Thiocystis violascens DSM 198: one gene and its partner. The protein of the gene in region 1 binds, or shares a complex with, the protein of each later gene. Links are inferred from orthologs where the notes say so. Each region holds a gene or a part of one and is shown in the gene's direction. Other genes may lie near its edges. The genes, in order: pabB and THIVI_RS17400.

What was found.
Region 2: the proteins of pabB (region 1) and THIVI_RS17400 are in contact, whole or in part, in a solved structure (PDB 8RP0), measured with the Escherichia coli proteins. The link is inferred for Thiocystis violascens DSM 198 from one-to-one orthologs.

The regions. Positions count from the first base shown.
Region 1 is NC_018012.1:3,371,743-3,383,993, reverse strand. What follows is about bases 3,980-6,798. They hold pabB (aminodeoxychorismate synthase component I), read left to right. Parts: upstream 3,980-4,593; coding sequence 4,594-6,003; downstream 6,004-6,798. Other genes in these bases: hemB (porphobilinogen synthase), read left to right, coding at 6,244-6,798; THIVI_RS14990 (AAA family ATPase), read right to left, coding at 3,980-4,125. In the rest of the region: 1,6-anhydro-N-acetylmuramyl-L-alanine amidase AmpD, read right to left, coding at 1-95; nadC (carboxylating nicotinate-nucleotide diphosphorylase), read left to right, coding at 146-1,036; THIVI_RS15000 (chaperone modulator CbpM), read right to left, coding at 1,053-1,379; THIVI_RS14995 (DnaJ C-terminal domain-containing protein), read right to left, coding at 1,383-2,312; more of THIVI_RS14990, read right to left, coding at 2,635-3,979; more of hemB, read left to right, coding at 6,799-7,257; aroE (shikimate dehydrogenase), read left to right, coding at 7,370-8,209; THIVI_RS14970 (NAD(P)-dependent oxidoreductase), read left to right, coding at 8,288-9,154; THIVI_RS14965 (hypothetical protein), read left to right, coding at 9,156-9,842; tyrS (tyrosine--tRNA ligase), read right to left, coding at 9,916-11,118; THIVI_RS14955 (hypothetical protein), read left to right, coding at 11,265-11,567; iron-sulfur cluster insertion protein ErpA, read right to left, coding at 11,594-11,944; argC (N-acetyl-gamma-glutamyl-phosphate reductase), read right to left, coding at 12,016-12,251. UniProt on the Escherichia coli protein: Part of a heterodimeric complex that catalyzes the two-step biosynthesis of 4-amino-4-deoxychorismate (ADC), a precursor of p-aminobenzoate (PABA) and tetrahydrofolate.
Region 2 is NC_018012.1:3,921,008-3,927,009, forward strand. What follows is about bases 1,855-4,612. They hold THIVI_RS17400 (anthranilate synthase component II), read left to right. Parts: upstream 1,855-2,818; coding sequence 2,819-3,406; downstream 3,407-4,612. Other genes in these bases: THIVI_RS17395 (DEAD/DEAH box helicase), read left to right, coding at 1,855-2,749; trpD (anthranilate phosphoribosyltransferase), read left to right, coding at 3,403-4,452; trpC (indole-3-glycerol phosphate synthase TrpC), read left to right, coding at 4,465-4,612. Outside these bases: more of THIVI_RS17395, read left to right, coding at 116-1,854; more of trpC, read left to right, coding at 4,613-5,271; cAMP-activated global transcriptional regulator CRP, read right to left, coding at 5,293-5,949. UniProt on the Escherichia coli protein: Part of a heterodimeric complex that catalyzes the two-step biosynthesis of 4-amino-4-deoxychorismate (ADC), a precursor of p-aminobenzoate (PABA) and tetrahydrofolate.

The DNA.
Region 1 (12,251 bases):
TGATTCGGCGAGGGATGGCGCAGTGCGCCCTGGAGCCAGCCCTCGGCGTCGATCCCCGAGATGCCGGCGCCGGTTGAACCGGCGTATTCTGTCATCGTGATTCCAAGCCTATTCTTACGCGCCCACTCTTCCGAGCACAGTGTCCATGGAACAATCCACCCCAGATCCAGTCCTGCCAAACCGCTCCACCCTCCGCCATCATCTGCCCGAGCGCCAGGTCATCGAGTCCCAGATCGACGCCGCCCTGGCCGAAGATATGGGCGCGGGCGACCTGACCGCCGCCCTGTTGCCCGCGGGGCAGCGCGCGCGGGCCGAACTGATCACCCGCGAACCCGCGACACTCTGCGGTTGCGCCTGGTTCGAGACGGTGTTTCGGCGACTGGATCCCGCGAGCGTCATCCGCTGGGAAGCCGAGGATGGCGATCGCATCGTGCCCGGACAGCGCCTGTGCGTGCTGGAAGGCGCCTCGCGCGCGCTGCTGACCGGGGAACGCACGGCGATGAATTATCTACAAGCCCTCGCCGGCACGGCAACCCGCGCGCGCCAGTACGCCGACGCGGTCGCGGGGCTGCCGGTGCGCGTGCTGGACACCCGCAAGACCTTGCCGGGGTTGCGTCTTCAGCAGAAATACGCCGTGCTCTGCGGCGGCTGTCACAATCATCGCATCGGTCTGTTCGACGCCATTCTCATCAAGGAAAACCACATCCTGGCGGCCGGCTCGATCCGCGCCGCGCTGGAGGCCGCCCGCGCGCTGAACGCGGGTGTCGGGATCGAGATCGAGGTGGAGTCGCTCGCCGAACTGGAGCAGGCGTTGGACGCCGGGGCGGAGTTGGTTCTGCTCGATAACTTCACGCTGGAAGAACTCCGCCGCGCGGTGGCCCTGAACGCCGGACGCGCCCGGCTGGAAGCCTCCGGCGGCATCGATCTCAAGACCGTCCGCCCGATCGCCGAGACGGGCGTCGATCGCATCTCGGTCGGCGCGCTCACCAAGGATGTCACGGCGGTGGATCTGTCGATGCGATTGGTGACGCTTTAGGAGGCGCTGTTCAGAATCACCGTTCGCCGAGTTGCCGTTCGAGCGCTTGCAGGCGCTCGCGCAGGCGTTCCAGTTCATCGAGCAGGTCGAGCGCGAGCGCGGCGCCGGCGAGGTTCAAGTCCAGGTCGTGCTGGAGTCGGACGGCGCGGCGGGCGCGACGAACCTCCTCGCCGCTAAAGCGCCAGTCCCCTGGCTGTCCGCCCTGGGGCCGCAGCACGCCCTCGATGACCATGAGTTCGATGGCGCGACCATTGGCGCCGCAAAGCTGGGTGAGTTCCGTCAGCGAAACGGTCACGGCTTCATCCAGCACGATCCCTTCAATGCCGCTCTCGATCTGCGCCATGGATCAGACTCCCAACTCGGCCCGCGGGTTGAAATTCAGACGCTCGGCCATGAGTCGATACGCCTCGCGCGCGGCCTCGGTGTTGGCCGGTGGCGCGACGATCTCCAGCACCACGATCGTATCGCCGGGCGGCTTGCCGGGCAGACCGCGCCCTTTCAGGCGCAGCTTCTGTCCGCTCTGAGAGCCCGCCGGGATCTTCAGGCTCACCGAGCCGCCCAGGGTCGGCACGGTCACGGAGGCGCCTAGGGCCGCCTCCCAGGGGGCAATGGGCAGGCGAAGCTGAATATCCTTGCCGTCTGGCGTGAAATGCCGATGGGGAGCAAGCTCGATCTCCAGGTAGAGATCGCCGGGCGGACCGCCATTCAGTCCGGCCGCGCCCTGCCCCGCGAGCCGGATCTGCCGGCCCTGGGTAACCCCTTCCGGAATACGAACGTTCAGGGTGCGCGAGCGCGTGTTGCGGCTGCCGTCCGCGGCGGTTTCCTGCGCGTCGAGCTTGATCTGACGAGTCGCGCCGCGATAGGCGTCCTCAAGATCGATGGCGATTTTGATATTTTGGTCCTGGCCGCGGCGGCGGCGGGTTTCCCTGGCATCGGAATGGAAGGCGCGCCCGAAGATGCTGGAAAAGAAATCACTGAAATCGGCCGCTTCGCCCGGATTGAAATGAAACTCCCGATTGCCGGCGGCACCGGGCGGCGGTCGGAAATCCTGCCCGGCGCGCCAGTTGCTGCCGAGCGCGTCGTAGGCGGCGCGTTTCTCCGGATCGTGCAGAACCTCGTTGGCCTCGTTGACCTCCTTGAAGCGCGCCTCGGCGTTCGCTTCCTTGCTGACGTCCGGGTGAAACTTGCGCGCCAGCCGGCGATAGGCGCGCTTGATCTCGTCTTGCGAGGCGTTGCGCGCCACGCCGAGGGTTTTGTAGTAGTCCTTGTATTGCATCGCAACGTCTCGGGAAAATGGGCGGACAGACACTCGGAGAGACCCGAACCATCGCCGAAAATGGGGGCGATGGGGAGCGATTGCATCTTTCCGCCGGATCAAGGCCGCAATCGGATAACGCCCTGGATGTCTCTAAACCGCGTCCGGTACGGTATGCGTCGTCTTAAGTGGTCAGCCAAGTTGGCATCCATCTGCAATGTCGGCGTCGACGCGGTTTAACGATTTCATTTTTAAACATTTTAAACCGTGCCAGCTCCGACGATCATGGAGGCTTCCGGGGTCGATTCAATCTATAAACATCGCATACCGCGCCGGGCGCGGTTTAATACCGCTCGGGACCATGCGCGGGCACGGTCCGCTCTCTGGCCCAGGTTCGTAGCGCCTGAATCTGGGTGTCCATGATGACCGAAAGCGGCTGGGTGCTGGCCAGTTCGCCGAGCAAGGTCGCGGTCTCCAGCGCGCCGTCGCGCGTCGTGTCCGCGTAGAGCGCGGAGACCACCGCCTGCTCGATGCCGGCGCCGGTGAAACCCTCGCTCGCCTCGGCCAAGGCGTTCAGATCGAAACGGTCGGGCTCCTGACCGCGCTGGCGCAGATGGATCGCGAAGATCTCGCGGCGGACCTCGGCGGTAGGCAGATCGACGAAGAAGAGTTCGTCGATGCGGCCCTTGCGGATGAGTTCGGGCGGCAACCGCGAGATGTCGTTGGCGGTGGCGACCAGAAACACCCGCGTGGCGCGTTCCGCCATCCAGATCAGCAGCGTGCCGAGGATGCGCCGGCCCACCCCCTCGTCTTCCGAGCCGCTGGCGATGCCCTTTTCGATCTCGTCGATCCAGAGTACGCAGGGCGCCATGAGGTCGGCGGTGTCCAGCGCCCGGCGCAGATTCTTCTCGGTCTCGCCGATGTATTTGTCATAGAGCGCGCCGAAATCGATCCGCAGCAGCGGCACCCCAAAGCGACCGGCGACGGCCTTGGCGGCGAGACTCTTGCCGCCGCCCTGCACACCCAGCAAGAGAATGCCGCGCGGATGGTCGCGCTGGCGGGCGGGATCGAGGAAAGCGTCGCGGCGACGGTCGATCCACGCCTTGAGGTTGTCGAGACCGGCGACCTCGGCGAAGGAACGGGTGTCATGCTCGAAGCTGATGATGCCCTCGGGGCTGAGGAGTTCGTACTTGGCGCGCTTGACGGTCTGCACGTCATCCTGGGTAATGGCACCGTCGTGGCGGATAGCGTTGCGGATGAGACGACGGGCATCGGATTCGGTAATGCCCAGCAGATTGTCGGTGAGCTGTTCGACAGCCTCGCGGCTGGCGCGCACCGGACGATCCTGGACGGTCTCCTGCCAGCGCCGGGCCTCCTCGCGGATCAGGGTCTGGATGCGTTGGCGATCGGGTAGTCGCAACGAAAAGCGCACGCTGAGATGACGCAGTTCGGGGGAAATCTCCAGTCCGTGACTGACCAGGATGAGTGTGCGCGGCAGATTGGCGTAGCCCTGCGCGATTTCCTTCAACAGCCGAACGTGCAGGGGCTTGTCCAGATAGGGATGAAAATCGAGCAACAGATAGATGCCGCGCTGATTGGTGAGTTTGATGTGACGCAAAATCTCGCCGGGATCCGCGAGCGGCTGCTGGGCCGGGGCGTCGAACTCGATCCGCTGAAGTCCGTCGGTAACGGTCCAGCAGAACGCGGGCTCGGACAGACGCATCGCCAGCCGGGCGAAGAGTTCGAGCACCCGCGGCTCCTCGATCGACTCGATCAGGATAATCGGCGTGTCGGAACGCAGTAGCAGTTCCAGGTCATGGAGATCCGGGGTCATCTCGGTCACGACGCCAAGGCAGCCGGCACCGGATTGTCGACCAGGGCACCGATGGGACTGGTCCAACCAGGCAGGGTTAGAATCGGCCGGGGGAGAATGTTTGGGTGCAACATCGCGAGACCTTCATCCGCGTGACAACGTGGCGACGGAAGATGCCGCGCCCAGGATCGAGGATGGCGCAGCCGGGATGGCGGGATACACTCAGTAAGCCGGATGCGTGGAATATCCCGGCGGAAAGTTTAGTACAGATGCGGCATGCGCGCCTGCCACCGCTGGATCGCCTGGCGAAGCGACGCGGAGAAGGACAAGCGGCTCCGCCGGTTCCGTGGCATCCTTCCGTGCGTGCCGCGTTCACGCTCACATAACCATCGACCACTCGCCGACCCGCAACCGCCCACCAACCCCGCTGCCGATTTTCGCCAGGGCTGCGTGTCCGAAGTCGTTGCGGGTGACGGACATCCATCCGGTATGACGTTCCCATTGATTCAGGATCTTCCCTATCGACCCGACAGCGCCGATCTGTTCGACGCCCTGACGCACCGCGCCTGGCCCGTCTTTCTCGACAGCGGACGACCCTTCGGCGCCCTGGGCCGCTATGACGTCCTCTCCGCCGACCCCGGCACGGTACTCGTCACGCGCGGGCTCACGACCCGTATCCAGTCCCCGCAAGGAATCCGCGTCTCCCTGGGCGATCCATTCGACCTGCTGGGCGAGGCGCTTGGACCGACCCGACCGCGCCTCGAAGGTCTGCCGTTTTGCGGCGGCGCCATCGGCTACTTCGGTTACGATCTGTCCCGCCGTTTCATCGATTTTTCGAGGCGCGCGCGCGACCTTGAAGGGCTCGCCCCGAGCGGAACCGAAGGGCTGCCGGACATGGCGATAGGAATCTACGACTGGGCGCTGGTGGTGGACCATGCCGAGCGGCGCAGCCGATTGTTCGCCCCGGACGAGGCCCGTCTGAAGGCGTATTCGGATCTGCTGTCGCCGGATCGGCCCAAAGGGACAGGCATGCGTCCGCGAGAGTGCTATCGGATACTCGACCGGGTCAGACCGAACATGAGCCACGGGCAGTATCTGGAGGCCATCGCGCGGATCAAGCGCTATCTCCACGAGGGCGACTGCTACCAGGTCAACTTTGCCCAATGCTTCGCCGCCCCGGCGCAAGGCGACCCCTGGGATGCCTACCGCCAGTTACGGCGAATCAATCCCGCGCCCTTCGGCGCCTATCTCGCCACGCCCGACGGTCAGGTGCTCTGCTCTTCTCCCGAACGCTTCCTGACGGTGCGCGCGGGCGGGGTCGAGACCCAGCCCATCAAGGGCACGCGCCCCAGGGGGGAAACCCCCGACGCGGATCGGCGCCTGACGGAGGAATTGCGCCTCAGCCCCAAGGACCGCGCCGAGAACGTCATGATCGTCGACCTCCTGCGCAATGATCTCGGCAAGGTCTGCGTCCCTGGCAGCGTCCAGGTTCCCCGTCTGTTCGAGGTCGAGCGTTACGCGCGGATCCAGCACCTGGTCAGCACCGTCACCGGCCGGCTGGCCGAGAACCGCACCGCGCTGGATCTGCTGCGCGCCTGCTTTCCCGGCGGATCCATCACCGGCGCGCCCAAGCGGCGCGCCATGGAGATCATCGAGGAACTGGAACCCCAGCGGCGCGGCGTCTATTGCGGCGCGCTCGGCTATCTCGGATTCGACGGCGCCATGGAGACCAACATCGTCATCCGCACCCTGATTCATGCCAACGGAATCGCCCGACTCTGGGCGGGCGGTGGCATCGTCGCCGACTCCGATCCCGAATCCGAGTACCGCGAGACCTACCACAAGGCCGCTCCCCTGCTGGATTTGCTCGAACAGCGGCATCTACGCCGTTCGCGGTGATCCTGACGCCGTTCGCGGTGATCCTGACGCCGTTCGTGGTGAGGCTGACGCCGTTCGTGGTGAGGCTCTCGAACCATGAACGGCGTCAGGGACACCGCTGCTCATAGCCGTGACGTTCAAACCGAGAATTGCTGACTGGAGCCATCGCGTCTCCTGAGCTATGGTATCCGGCCTGAAGCCCCGGGATGGTTCCGGGCGCGCCGGATCCGCAATTAAACCCCTTACCCGAGGCCACTTCCCATGCACTTTCTCGATACCCCTCGCGCCGCCTTCCCCGTCACCCGTCTGCGGCGGATGCGTCGCGACGACTTCTCGCGCCGCCTGATGCGCGAGAACACGCTGACCCCGGATGACCTGATTTATCCGGTTTTCGTCCTGGAAGGCTCAGGGCAGCGCGAGCCGGTCGCCTCCATGCCAGGCGTCGAGCGTCTGAGCATCGATCTGCTGGTCGAGGACGCGCGCGAGGCGCATCGCTTGGGGATTCCGGCGATGGCGCTCTTCCCGGTCACGCCGCTGTCGGCCAAGTCGCTGGATGCCTGCGAGGCGTTCAACCCGGACGGGCTGGCCCAGCGCGCCGTGCGGGCGCTGAAGGACGCCGTGCCGGAGCTTGGGATCATGACCGACGTGGCGCTCGACCCTTTTACCACGCACGGTCAGGATGGACTGATCGACGATGCCGGCTACGTGATGAACGATGAGACCGTCGAGGTGCTGGTGCGCCAGGCGCTCTCGCATGCCGAGGCGGGCGCCGACATCGTGGCCCCCTCGGACATGATGGATGGGCGCATCGGCGCGGTGCGCACGGCTCTGGAGGCCGCCGGTTATATCCACACCCGCATCCTCGCCTATTCGGCCAAGTATGCGTCGAGCTATTACGGTCCTTTCCGCGATGCGGTAGGCTCCGCCGCCAATCTGGGGGCCGGCAACAAATACACTTATCAGATGGATCCCGCCAACTCGGACGAGGCCATCCACGAGGTCGCGTTGGATCTGGCCGAGGGCGCCGACATGGTCATGATCAAGCCCGGCCTGCCCTATCTGGATATCGTGCGGCGCATCAAGGATCAGTTCGGCGCACCCACCTTCGTCTATCAGGTCAGCGGCGAATACGCCATGCTCAAGGCCGCGAGCATGAACGGCTGGCTGAACGAAAAGTCGGTGGTGCTGGAGGCGCTGCTCTCCATGAAACGGGCCGGGGCCGACGGCGTCCTGACCTATTACGCCAAGGACGTGGCGCGCTGGCTGGCCGAGTGATGGCGCCCCCCTGGGACCGCTGGCATGTTGCCGGCATCTGGGGTAGTCGACATGTTGTCGACTTCTTCCGTCACAGAGAGCCGACCGACTGTCGACGGTCGCGGGACTGACCATGTCTGATCGTTACGCCGTCATCGGCAACCCCATCGCCCACAGTAAATCGCCGTTGATCCATGCCGAATTCGCGCGCCAGACCGGCCAGTGTCTGGAGTACGGTCGAATCCTTGGCGATCCGAACGACTTCGCGGGCGATGCGCGCCGTTTTTTCGCCGAGGGCGGACGCGGGCTCAATGTCACCGTGCCCTTCAAGGAGCAAGCCTGGGCGCTGGCGGACGAACGTAGTCCGAGGGCCGAACTGGCGGGCGCGGTCAATACCCTTATCCGGCTGGACGATGGCCGGCTGCGCGGGGACAACACCGATGGCGTTGGGCTCGTTCGGGATCTGGGCGACAACCACGGTTTTCGTTTCCAGGGCGCGCGGGTACTGCTGCTGGGCGCTGGCGGCGCGGCGCGCGGGGTGTTGTTGCCCTTGCTGGAGACCGGGCCGGAGCGCCTGTTGATCGCCAACCGGACGGTCTCGAAGGCCATCGAACTGGCCGCGCTTGGCGCGGCGTTCCCTTCGGCGACGCCCGGCGCGGGCGGCACGGTCGAGGGTCGCGGTCTGAAGGCGTTGGAAGGCGAGTCGTTCGACCTCATCGTCAATGCCACCTCGGCGGGTCTGAGCGATGCCGTGCCGGCGATCCCCGAGGATTGTCTGAGCGACGGCGGCTGGATCTATGACATGCTCTATGGCGACGCCCCGACCGCCTTCCAGCGTTGGGGCCGGACACATGGCGCGGCACGCGCGCTCGACGGGCTTGGCATGCTGGTCGAGCAGGCGGCGGAAGCCTTCTGGCTGTGGCGGGGCGCGAGGCCGGAAACCCTGCCTGTCATCAAATTGTTACGCGGATAAACCCTGTCCGGCAGGTTGGTGGAACCGGCTTGTAAACCACGCCTGACCTGCCGGACAGGGTTTCACAGGAGCTTGCGCATGAAGACCGCTGTCCTTGGAATGGGCCTGATGGGTTCGGAAATCGCGCTGCGGCTGAAACGCCAGGGGCGCGAGGTGACGTGCTGGAACCGGGGCGCCGAGCGGGCCGAGTCCGCCCGTCAGCGCGGACTCCATCTCGCGCCGACCGCCGCCGAGGCCATCGCCGCCGCGGATCTGACGCTTTTGGTCCTGAGCGACGCGCAGGCCATCCTGAATACCCTCTTCGAGGGCGGCGATGCCGACGCGCTGGCGGGCCGTATCCTCGTCCAGATGGGCACCATCGCCCCGCGCGAGAGCCGCTCGATCGCCGCCCATGTCGCGGCGCAGGGCGGCGAGTATCTGGAAGCCCCCGTGCTCGGCAGTCTGCCGGAGGCGCGCGAGGGCGCGCTCATCCTCATGGCCGGCGGCGATGTCGATCTGTTCGAGCGCTGTCTGCCGGTGTTCAGGGATCTGAGCCGCGACCCGCAACGCATCGGCGAGGTCGGACAGGGCGCCGCGCTCAAGCTCGCGATGAATCAATTGATCGCCGGCCTGACCGCGACCTTTGCGCTCAGTCTCGGGCTAGTGCGCCACGAGGGCATCGCGGTCGAACAGTTCATGAGCCTGCTGCGCGGGAGCGCGCTCCATGCCAAGACCTTCGACAAGAAGCTCGACAAGTATCTGAGCCACGAATACGGGGCCGCCAACTTTCCGCTCAAGCATCTGCACAAGGATGTCCGGCTGTTCCGTCGGGTCGCCGACGAGGCGGGTCTGGACACCGGCCTGATGGCCGCCATCGAGGCGAGTTGCCTGCGCGCCGAGGCCCTGGGGCTGGCCGATCAGGATTACTCCGCCATTTACGAAGCCCTGACCGTGCGTGCATCCTGATATGGAACTCCCCTTCACCCACAAACCCGGCCGACGCGAGCGTCATCTGAGACGCCGGCACGAAAACCCGCTGTTCGCCTGGCCCGCCCCGGAGGTCTCGCCCGAGGCACTGCTGGCGGCGCAAAAAGCCGACCATGAGGAGATGGAAGCCTTTCGGGAGAGTTTTCGGGCGCTGGTTCGGCGCGCGGTCGAACTGCCGCCCGACGCGGGTAGCGAGATCGTCCTCGAACTCAAGGAATCGCTGGAGCGTCAGTACGAACAATCCTTCGGGCTGCCGGAGGACCATGCGCGGGAACGTGAGGCGCTCCGCAAATTGATCGATCTCATCATGCGGGCGATCCGCAAGGCCGCCGGGGCCGATCCGCTGGCGCGGCAGGAACTGGCTGACGAGGAAGCGGCGCGCCAGATCCATTTTCGTCTGCTGGAGCATCCGCTGATCGCGGATCTACTGCATCCGCAATCCCCCATCGCGCCGGACGAACTGGCGCCGACACTGCTTGACGCCCCGCTCGACGAGGTCGCGGCCGCGCTGGATCTGTTCGATCCAGAACAGATCGCGCAACTTGCCGACCGATCCGCCCGCCTGCTGGAAAACCTGGCGGCGAGCGGCCTGGATGTCGCGCAACCCGGTCAGCGGATCGCGCTCTTCCTCGCCCGGCTCGATCCCGAAATGACACGGCGGCACTGAGCGCGGGCGGGACGGGTCGTTGGCGATCTTCAACCTGAATTCGGCAATTGGAGCCGCACAGGCAAACAACCGCTCAGGTCAGACAAACCTTCGCAAATTTGCGTTTTCCCACTTGGTAAACATGACAGCTACCAACAGGACAGCTCAAATGCGCGTCCTCGATCCGTTCGCCATCGATGCGCACCGCCCCCTGCCCGATCATGCGGATCGCCTCGGACGTGCTCTTCACGAGGTTCGCCTCCTTCAATAGATTGGCGATCGCAAGCACGCCGTCTTCGCCGCACGCGAGGCTGATCTCCGGAAGATCGTCGGGCAGGGCGCCACGCTGAAAGCGGGCGATGAAGCCATCCAGCGCCTGCCTGGCCTGATCCGGGCCATGGAACCGCGTCACCAACTCCAACCCAAGCTCGAACTTGATGTCTCGCGGGTTCGCACCGTCGCGCACGGCGGACTGCCAGGCGAGGATCTCCGACATCTCGCGGCGACTCAGCAGCTCGAAGTAACGCCACATCAGATCATCGGAAATCGACATGAGCTTGCCGAACATCTCGTCGGGCGAATCCGTGATCCCGATATAGTTGCCAAGCGATTTCGACATTTTCTGCACGCCATCCAATCCCTCCAGGATTGGCAGCGTGATCACGACCTGGGGTTCCTGACCGTAGATCGCCTGCAGTTGGCGCCCAACCAGAAGATTGAATTTCTGGTCCGTGCCGCCCAATTCGACATCGGCCTTCAGGGCCACCGAGTCATACCCCTGGATGAGCGGATAGAGGAATTCGTGGATGGCAATGGGCTGGCCCGACTTGTAGCGTTTCGAGAAGTCGTCTCGCTCCAACATGCGGGCAACCGTCTGCTGCGCCGCAAGCTGGACCAGGCCAGCGGCGCCGAGCTTCTCCAGCCACTCCGAGTTAAAAACAACCCGTGTCTTGTCCGGGTCGAGGATGCGGAAGACCTGTTCCTGATAGGTTTCCGCGTTTTGCTGGATCTGCTCGCGCGTCAACGGCTTGCGGGTCGCGCTCTTGCCCGTGGGGTCGCCGATCATCCCGGTGAAATCGCCAATCAAAAACAGGATTTCATGGCCGAGATCCTGAAACTGACGCAACTTCTGGATCAGCACCGTATGGCCGAGATGGAGATCGGGCGCGGTCGGATCGAAGCCCGCCTTGATCCGCAGTGGCCGCTGCTGCGCGAGTTTTTTGCGTAATGCGTCTTCGAGCAGGATTTCTTCGGTGCCGCGCTGGATGAGCGCGAACGCACGTTCGAGCGAGTCCATAACGATGACTCCTTGTGATGTCTGGTCGGGAATGCCGGGTCAGGCAAAACGCGCGAGAGTACGACGATCGATCAACGCACACAAGCGCGGGAAGAAAAAACGGAAGGCGTCGCTCGCTTGTTCCCCGACAGGTTTTCCGACTACACTTGGAGAAACATCGTTTTTCATTGATTTTGCAGTTTTTTATGATGCGCGACTACAAATTTCAACAGAAGGAATGGCCGCTTCGCAAACCGCGAAGAAGCCCCGTGAAGGCGATCCTGAAGATCCTGACAGTCTGCGTTCTGGCGACCGTCGGCTATACGGCCTATCAGTGGTTCGCGGCAGCGCCCAAGGAGAGTAAGCCGACGATCAACACGAATCGCCAAATCATCCCGCTACAAATCCCGCCAAACAAAGCGGATTTATCGACCGCTTCTCCCGCAGAGACCGCGAGCGAAGTCCGCTAGCCTCCAGCGGCCTTCCACCCGATCATTCAGGCTGAAAACGAGGAACCGCAGCCGCAGGTCGTGGTTGCGTTCGGATTCCGAATGACGAACTGAGCACCCTGCAAGCCTTCCGTGTAGTCGATCTCCGCGCCCATCAGATATTGCATGCTCATTGGGTCGACCACTAATTTGACCCCGTCGGTGACGATTTCGGTATCGCCGTCCTGGAGTTCCTCGTCGAAGGTAAAACCATACTGAAAACCCGAACAGCCGCCGCCCTGAATATAGACCCGCAGCATTAAACCGGGATTACCTTCCTCCTTAATGAGTTGAGCAACCTTCGAGGCGGCGGATGCCGTGAAGATCAGCGGGGTATCAAGCTCGGCTTCTGCATTCATGGGAGACGTCATCCTCGAAAAGAAGGTGTTATTTAAACGGAAGTGCGTCTTCCCGACCGCCGGTTCAAGCCTCAAGGCAACAGGGCTAATGATTCCAGGCCCATCGACTCATCGAGACCAAACATCAGATTCATATTCTGAACGGCTTGGCCTGCGGCCCCTTTCACGAGATTGTCGATCACCGACTGCACCACCACGACCCCCGTGTCTCCCTGGCGCGCGACCGCGATCCGGCAAAGATTCGCCCCCCGCACGGAACGGGTATCCGGATGGCCGCCCGGCATCAGATCGATGAACGCCTCGCCGG
Region 2 (6,002 bases), 550 kb from region 1 along the record:
CGACATGGTTTTGGTTCCCCTACCGCAAGCCGATGGACGACTGAAGAATCGACCGGCCATCGCCTTGCGCCGGATGCCTCCCTTCGGAGACTGGTTGCTGTGTGGAGTCAATTGAATGCCTCTGCGCGATCTTGACTACCAGGCACGGGTGCTGACCCTGTTCGACGCCTATCTGACCGAGCTGTCGGTACAGAAGGCGAAGGCGGATAAGATCAGCGCCGCCAATGCTGGAGAGACCGACCCGGATCTGCTGCGGGAGGTGCCCGATTTCCCCGCCAAGACCTGGAGTGCGCTCAAGACGGCAGGCCAGCTTCCGCCCTCGCGCGTTGCCATTCCCTACTCGCCGCGCCTGGATGGCATCGGTCGGCCGACGCCCAATGCCGTGTTCAAGGTGCCCACCGGTGGCGGCAAGACCTATCTGGCGGTCGCCGCGCTGTCGCGTCTCTTCGGGCGCTATCTGAGCCGGAACACCGGCTTTGTGCTGTGGATCGTGCCCAACGAGGCGATCTACAGCCAGACCAAGCGCCAATTGACCGACCGCCAGCACCCCTATCGGCAGATGCTCGACCGCGCGGCGGCGGGACGGGTGCGGATTCTGGAAAAGGGCGATCCGCTCGACGCCCGCGATGTCGAATCGCATCTGTGCGTCATGCTGCTGATGCTGCCATCGGCCAACCGGCAGAGCTGCGAATCCTTGCGGATGTTTCGCGATCGCGGCGATGTACGAGGTTTTTTCCCGCGCGACGATCAGCAGACCCACGCCGTTGAGTTGGAGCGAATCCCCAATCTCGACATTTACGATTTGGCGAGTTCGACTTTTCAAAGACCGCAAATCAAGGATTCGCTGGGGAACGCCCTGCGCCTGATCCGCCCGGTGGTGGTCATGGACGAGGGCCACAAGGCGATTTCGGAACTGGCCTTCGCGACCCTCTACGGCTTCAACCCCTGTTTCGTGCTGGAACTGACCGCGACCCCGAAGGACGTGGCGGCGCGAGGCGGCGCGAGCCCGCGATCGGCCCGCCATGCCAATATTTTGGTCGAGGTGGCGGGCACCGAACTGGACCGCGAGGGCATGATCAAGATGCCCTTGAATCTCGATCCCCGCCAGGGGACCGACTGGCGCAATACCCTGAGCGCGGCGCTCGACTGCCTGAATCGGCTGCACACCGAGGCGCGGCGACTGCACGGCGAACGCGGTCGCTACATTCGTCCGATTCTGTTGGTCCAGGTGGAGCGCACCGGTCGTGATCAACGCGACGGCGTCCATATTCATGCGCTCGACGCCCGAGACTGGTTGCTCACGGCGGGACTGGACGCGGCCGAAATCGCCATCAAGACGGCCGATACCAACGAACTGGCGAACCCCGAGAATCAGGACTTGCTCTCACCGGCCAACCGGGTGCGGGTCATCATCACCAAGCAGGCGCTCCAAGAGGGTTGGGATTGCCCTTTCGCCTACGTGCTCTGCGCCCTCGCGGCCAGCCAGAATCGAACGGCCCTGACCCAACTGGTCGGGCGCATCCTGCGCCAGCCGCAGGCCGACAAGACGGGGATCCCACTGCTCGACGAAAGCTATGTGATCACCCACCATGCCACGACGGCGGACGTGGTGGAGGCCATCAAGACCGGGCTGGAAGAAGACGGGCTGGGCGATCTGGTGAAAGAGCTTCGGATCGGCGGCGACAGCGGCGGGTGCGACGGCGGCGCTCGATCCATTCCCCGGCGCGCGGTCTTCGCCACGACCGAAATCTATTTGCCCCAGGTGCTCGCGGTTAACGGCGGCAGGATTCGACCGCTCGATTATGAGCAGGATATCCTGTTCCATCTGGACTGGTCGGCGCTCGATCCCGCGCCGCTGATCGCGCAAATTCCTGACAACGCGCAAAGCGCCGAACAGCAGATGCGCCGCTTCCGGCTGGCCGATGTGGGCGAGGAACGCATCCTTGACGAGATCAGCGGTCACAGCGTGGAGATGCTGCGTTTCGATCCCGCCTATACGGTGCGGATGGTGTCCGATCTGGTGCCGAATGCCTGGATTGCCCGCGCGATCGTCGGGCGCCTGCTGGTGGGGTTGACGGCGCGCGGCTTCGCTGCCAAGAAGCTGGGCGCTTTGGGCGGGCTGATCGTCGAGCAATTGCGTCACTGGCTGGACGGCGAACGCGACCGCATGGCCGAGGCGGTATTCCGAGCGGCGGTTGCCGAGGGGCGGATTCAGTTCCGGCTGCGCACCGACGATCATAACTGGCGGATGCCGTTCCAGGCCGACACCTACGAGCCGGAGGGCGCCGAACAACTGATCGGGAAGGCTGGTGGACCACTGACGAAAAGCCTGTTCGCGCCGCTCTACAAGGGCGATTTTTCCAGTCAGGACGAGCGCAACATCGCGGTCTATCTCGACAGCGAGGCCACCCTGACCTGGTGGCATCGCAACGTCGCGCGTCAGCAGTACGGGATTCAGGGCTGGCGGCGGGGTAGAATTTATCCCGATTTCATTTTTGCCCTGCAACGCGCTCAGGAGACAAACCGGGTGGCGGTGCTGGAAATGAAAGGCCCGCAGTTGGCCGGCAACCTGGATACCGAATACAAACGGGCCGTGCTGCGGCTGATGTCCGATCACTATGCCGTTGAGCAGGCGCCGCGCGTGGGCGAGTTCGAGCTGGTCGATCCCGGCGGGACTGTCGTACATTGCGACCTGGTGTTGATGCCGGACTGGAAGATTCGATTACCCAATGAATTCTTTGGGGAATGAGCGACCGACAGAGCAAACCCGCGCATTGGCGGCGATGGCCATACCGAACGAAAACAGGATAGACGCTTTATGCTGCTGATGATCGACAATTACGATTCCTTCACCTACAACCTGGTGCAGTATTTCGGCGAACTGGGCGCCGAGGTGCGGGTGGTGCGCAACGACGAGCTTTCGGTCGAGCAGGTGGCGGCCTTGCAGCCGGAACGCATCGTGATCTCGCCTGGCCCCTGCACGCCGAACGAGGCCGGCATCTCGGTGCCGCTGATTCGGGCGATGGCGGGCCGGGTGCCGATGTTGGGCGTCTGTCTCGGTCATCAGTCGATCGGACAAGCCTTCGGCGGCCAGATCGTCAAGGCACCAGCGGTGATGCATGGCAAGACCTCGCCAATGCATCACACGGATCGGGGCGTGTTCCACGGGCTGGCCAATCCGTTCGAGGCGACTCGCTATCACTCGCTCGTCATCGATCAATCGACCCTGCCGGATTGTCTCGACGTTACCGCCTGGACCGAGACCGAGGATGGTGTCCGCGACGCCATCATGGGTGTGCGTCACCGCGAATTGCCCATTCAGGGCGTGCAGTTCCATCCCGAGTCGATCCTGACCCAGCAGGGTCATGACCTGCTGCGCAACTTCATCGAGGGTCGCGACGAATGAATATCAAGGACGCCATCGCCTGCTGTCTCGAACGGCATGATCTCGGCGAAGAGGAAATGACCGCCGTGATGCGCGCCATCATGACCGGCGGCGCGACATCCGCCCAGATCGCGGGCTTTCTGGTGGCGCTGCGCATGAAGGGCGAGACGGTGACCGAAATCGCCGCGGCGGCATCGGTGATGCGCGAGCTGGCGACCGGCGTGGAGCTTGGCGGGCTGGAACAGACTGTCGACATCGTCGGCACCGGAGGGGATGCTTCGGGCACCTTCAACGTCTCGACCACCAGTATGTTCGTGGCGGCGGCGGCGGGTTGTCATGTCGCCAAGCATGGCAACCGCTCGGTTTCCAGCAAATCCGGGGCCGCCGATGTCCTGGAGGCGGCCGGCGTGAATCTGACGCTGACGCCCGATCAGGTCGCGCGCTGCGTGCGCGAGGTCGGTGTCGGTTTCATGTTCGCGCCCGGCCATCACGGCGCGATGAAGCACGCGATCGGGCCGCGCCGCGAGTTGGGCGCGCGCACCATCTTCAATATTCTTGGACCCTTGACCAACCCGGCCGGCGTGCCCAATCAGGTGCTGGGCGTTTTCAGTCCGACCCTGCTGGAGCCATTGGCGCAGGTTCTGCAACGGCTGGGCAGCCGGCATGTGCTGGTGGTCCATGCCCGCGATGGCTTGGACGAGATCAGCATCGCCGATACCACGGACGTGGCCGAGCTGAAGGACGGCGCGATTCACCGCTACGGCATCCGGCCCGAGGATTTCGGACTCGTCCGCGCCGATCTTGAGACGATCCGTGTCAATGATCCCCTGGAGAGTCTCGCCATGCTGCGCGGGGTTCTGGCCAACCAGCCGGGTCCGGCGCGCGACATCGTCCAGCTCAATGCCGGGGCGGCCATTTACGCGGCGGGTCGCGCCGAGACTCTGGCGGAGGGCATGGCGCTGGCGGATGCCGCGCTTGCAAGCGGCGAGGCCGCGCGGCGGCTGGAGCGATTGATCGTGCTGACCGCGAGTTTTGCATGCCCCGTCGTCACTCTGGACGCGGTTTAGGAGGACAAGCGCATGGCCGACACACCCGACATCCTGAAAAAGATCGTCCATCGGAAGGCGGAAGAGGTGCGTGCGCGTTCCGAACGCCTGCCGCTGTCCGAACTTATCGCGCTGGCTGGCGACGAACCGGCGCGCGGTTTCGCCGACGCGCTGCACGCGAAGATCGCCGCCGGTCAGCCGGCGGTGATCGCCGAGATCAAAAAGGCCAGCCCGAGCAAGGGCCTGCTGCGCGCGGATTTTCGGCCCGCCGAGATCGCGGTCAGTTATGCCCACGGCGGCGCGGCCTGTCTCTCGGTGCTGACCGATATCGATTTCTTCCAGGGCAGCGATGCGTATCTGAAGGAGGCGCGCGCGGCCTGCGCGTTGCCGGCGATTCGCAAGGATTTCATCATCGACCCCTATCAGGTCCACGAGGCCCGCGCGATGGGCGCCGACTGTATCCTGCTGATCGCGGCCTGTCTCGACGACGCGAGTCTGCGCGACTTGAACGCGCTCGCGCAGGCGCTCGGCATGGATGTGCTGGTCGAGGTGCATGACGCGCTGGAACTGGAACGCGCGCTGGCGGTACCCGGACGCCTGATCGGCGTCAACAATCGGAATCTGCGGACCTTCGAGGTAAGCCTGGAGACAACCATCGATCTGCTCGGGCCCATCCCCGCCGATCGGCTGCTGGTCACCGAGAGCGGCATTTTGAGCCGCGACGATGTCGCGCGCATGCGCGCGCAAGGGGTGAATGCCTTTCTGGTCGGCGAAGCCTTCATGCGGGCCGAGGATCCGGGCGCCGAGTTGGCGCGGCTGTTTTTCACTCCCGCCGGATAGATCGCGTGTCGCCGGTCCGCCCTAGCGCGTTCCGAAGACCACGATCGTCTTGCCCTTGACGCTCACCAATCCTTGTTCCTCCAGGGCTTTGATGACCCGCCCGGCCATCTCGCGCGAACAGCCGACGATGCGTCCGAGTTCCTGGCGGGTCACGCGAATCTGCATGCCGTCCGGATGGGTCATGGCGTCGGGTTGTTTGCAGAGATCGAGCAGGGTTCCGGCGATACGTCCCGTGACATCGAGAAACGCGAGATGACCGACCTTGCGGCTGGTCGTGCGCAGCCGTTGCGAGAGTTGCAGGCCGATACTGTAGAGGAACTCCTTGGCGACATCCTTGAGCTCGTCGCTCAGTAAGCGATCAAGACGTTGATAGGTAATTTCGGCGACCTTGCATTTCGTGCGGGTGCGAATGATCACGCTCCGGGTATTCTGCGGAACGAACAAGCCCATCTCGCCGATGAATTCGCCCTTGTTGATGTAGGCCAGCAATAATTCGCGACGTTCTTCCTCGTCGTCGATCATGGCCGCGACCGAACCCTCGATGAGGTAGTACAGGGTTTCCGCCGCCTGTCCCTGACGGATGAAATCGACATTTTTCTCGTAGGTTTTGGTGTGGCATTGCGCCAGAAATGGCTCCAGCCAGCGAGGGGGTTCCTGCAGCGGTTTCAGTATGCTCATAGAGTGGTCTGTTCAAGGGCTGGGGTTGCTTCCGATTCTAGGCATGCCGACGA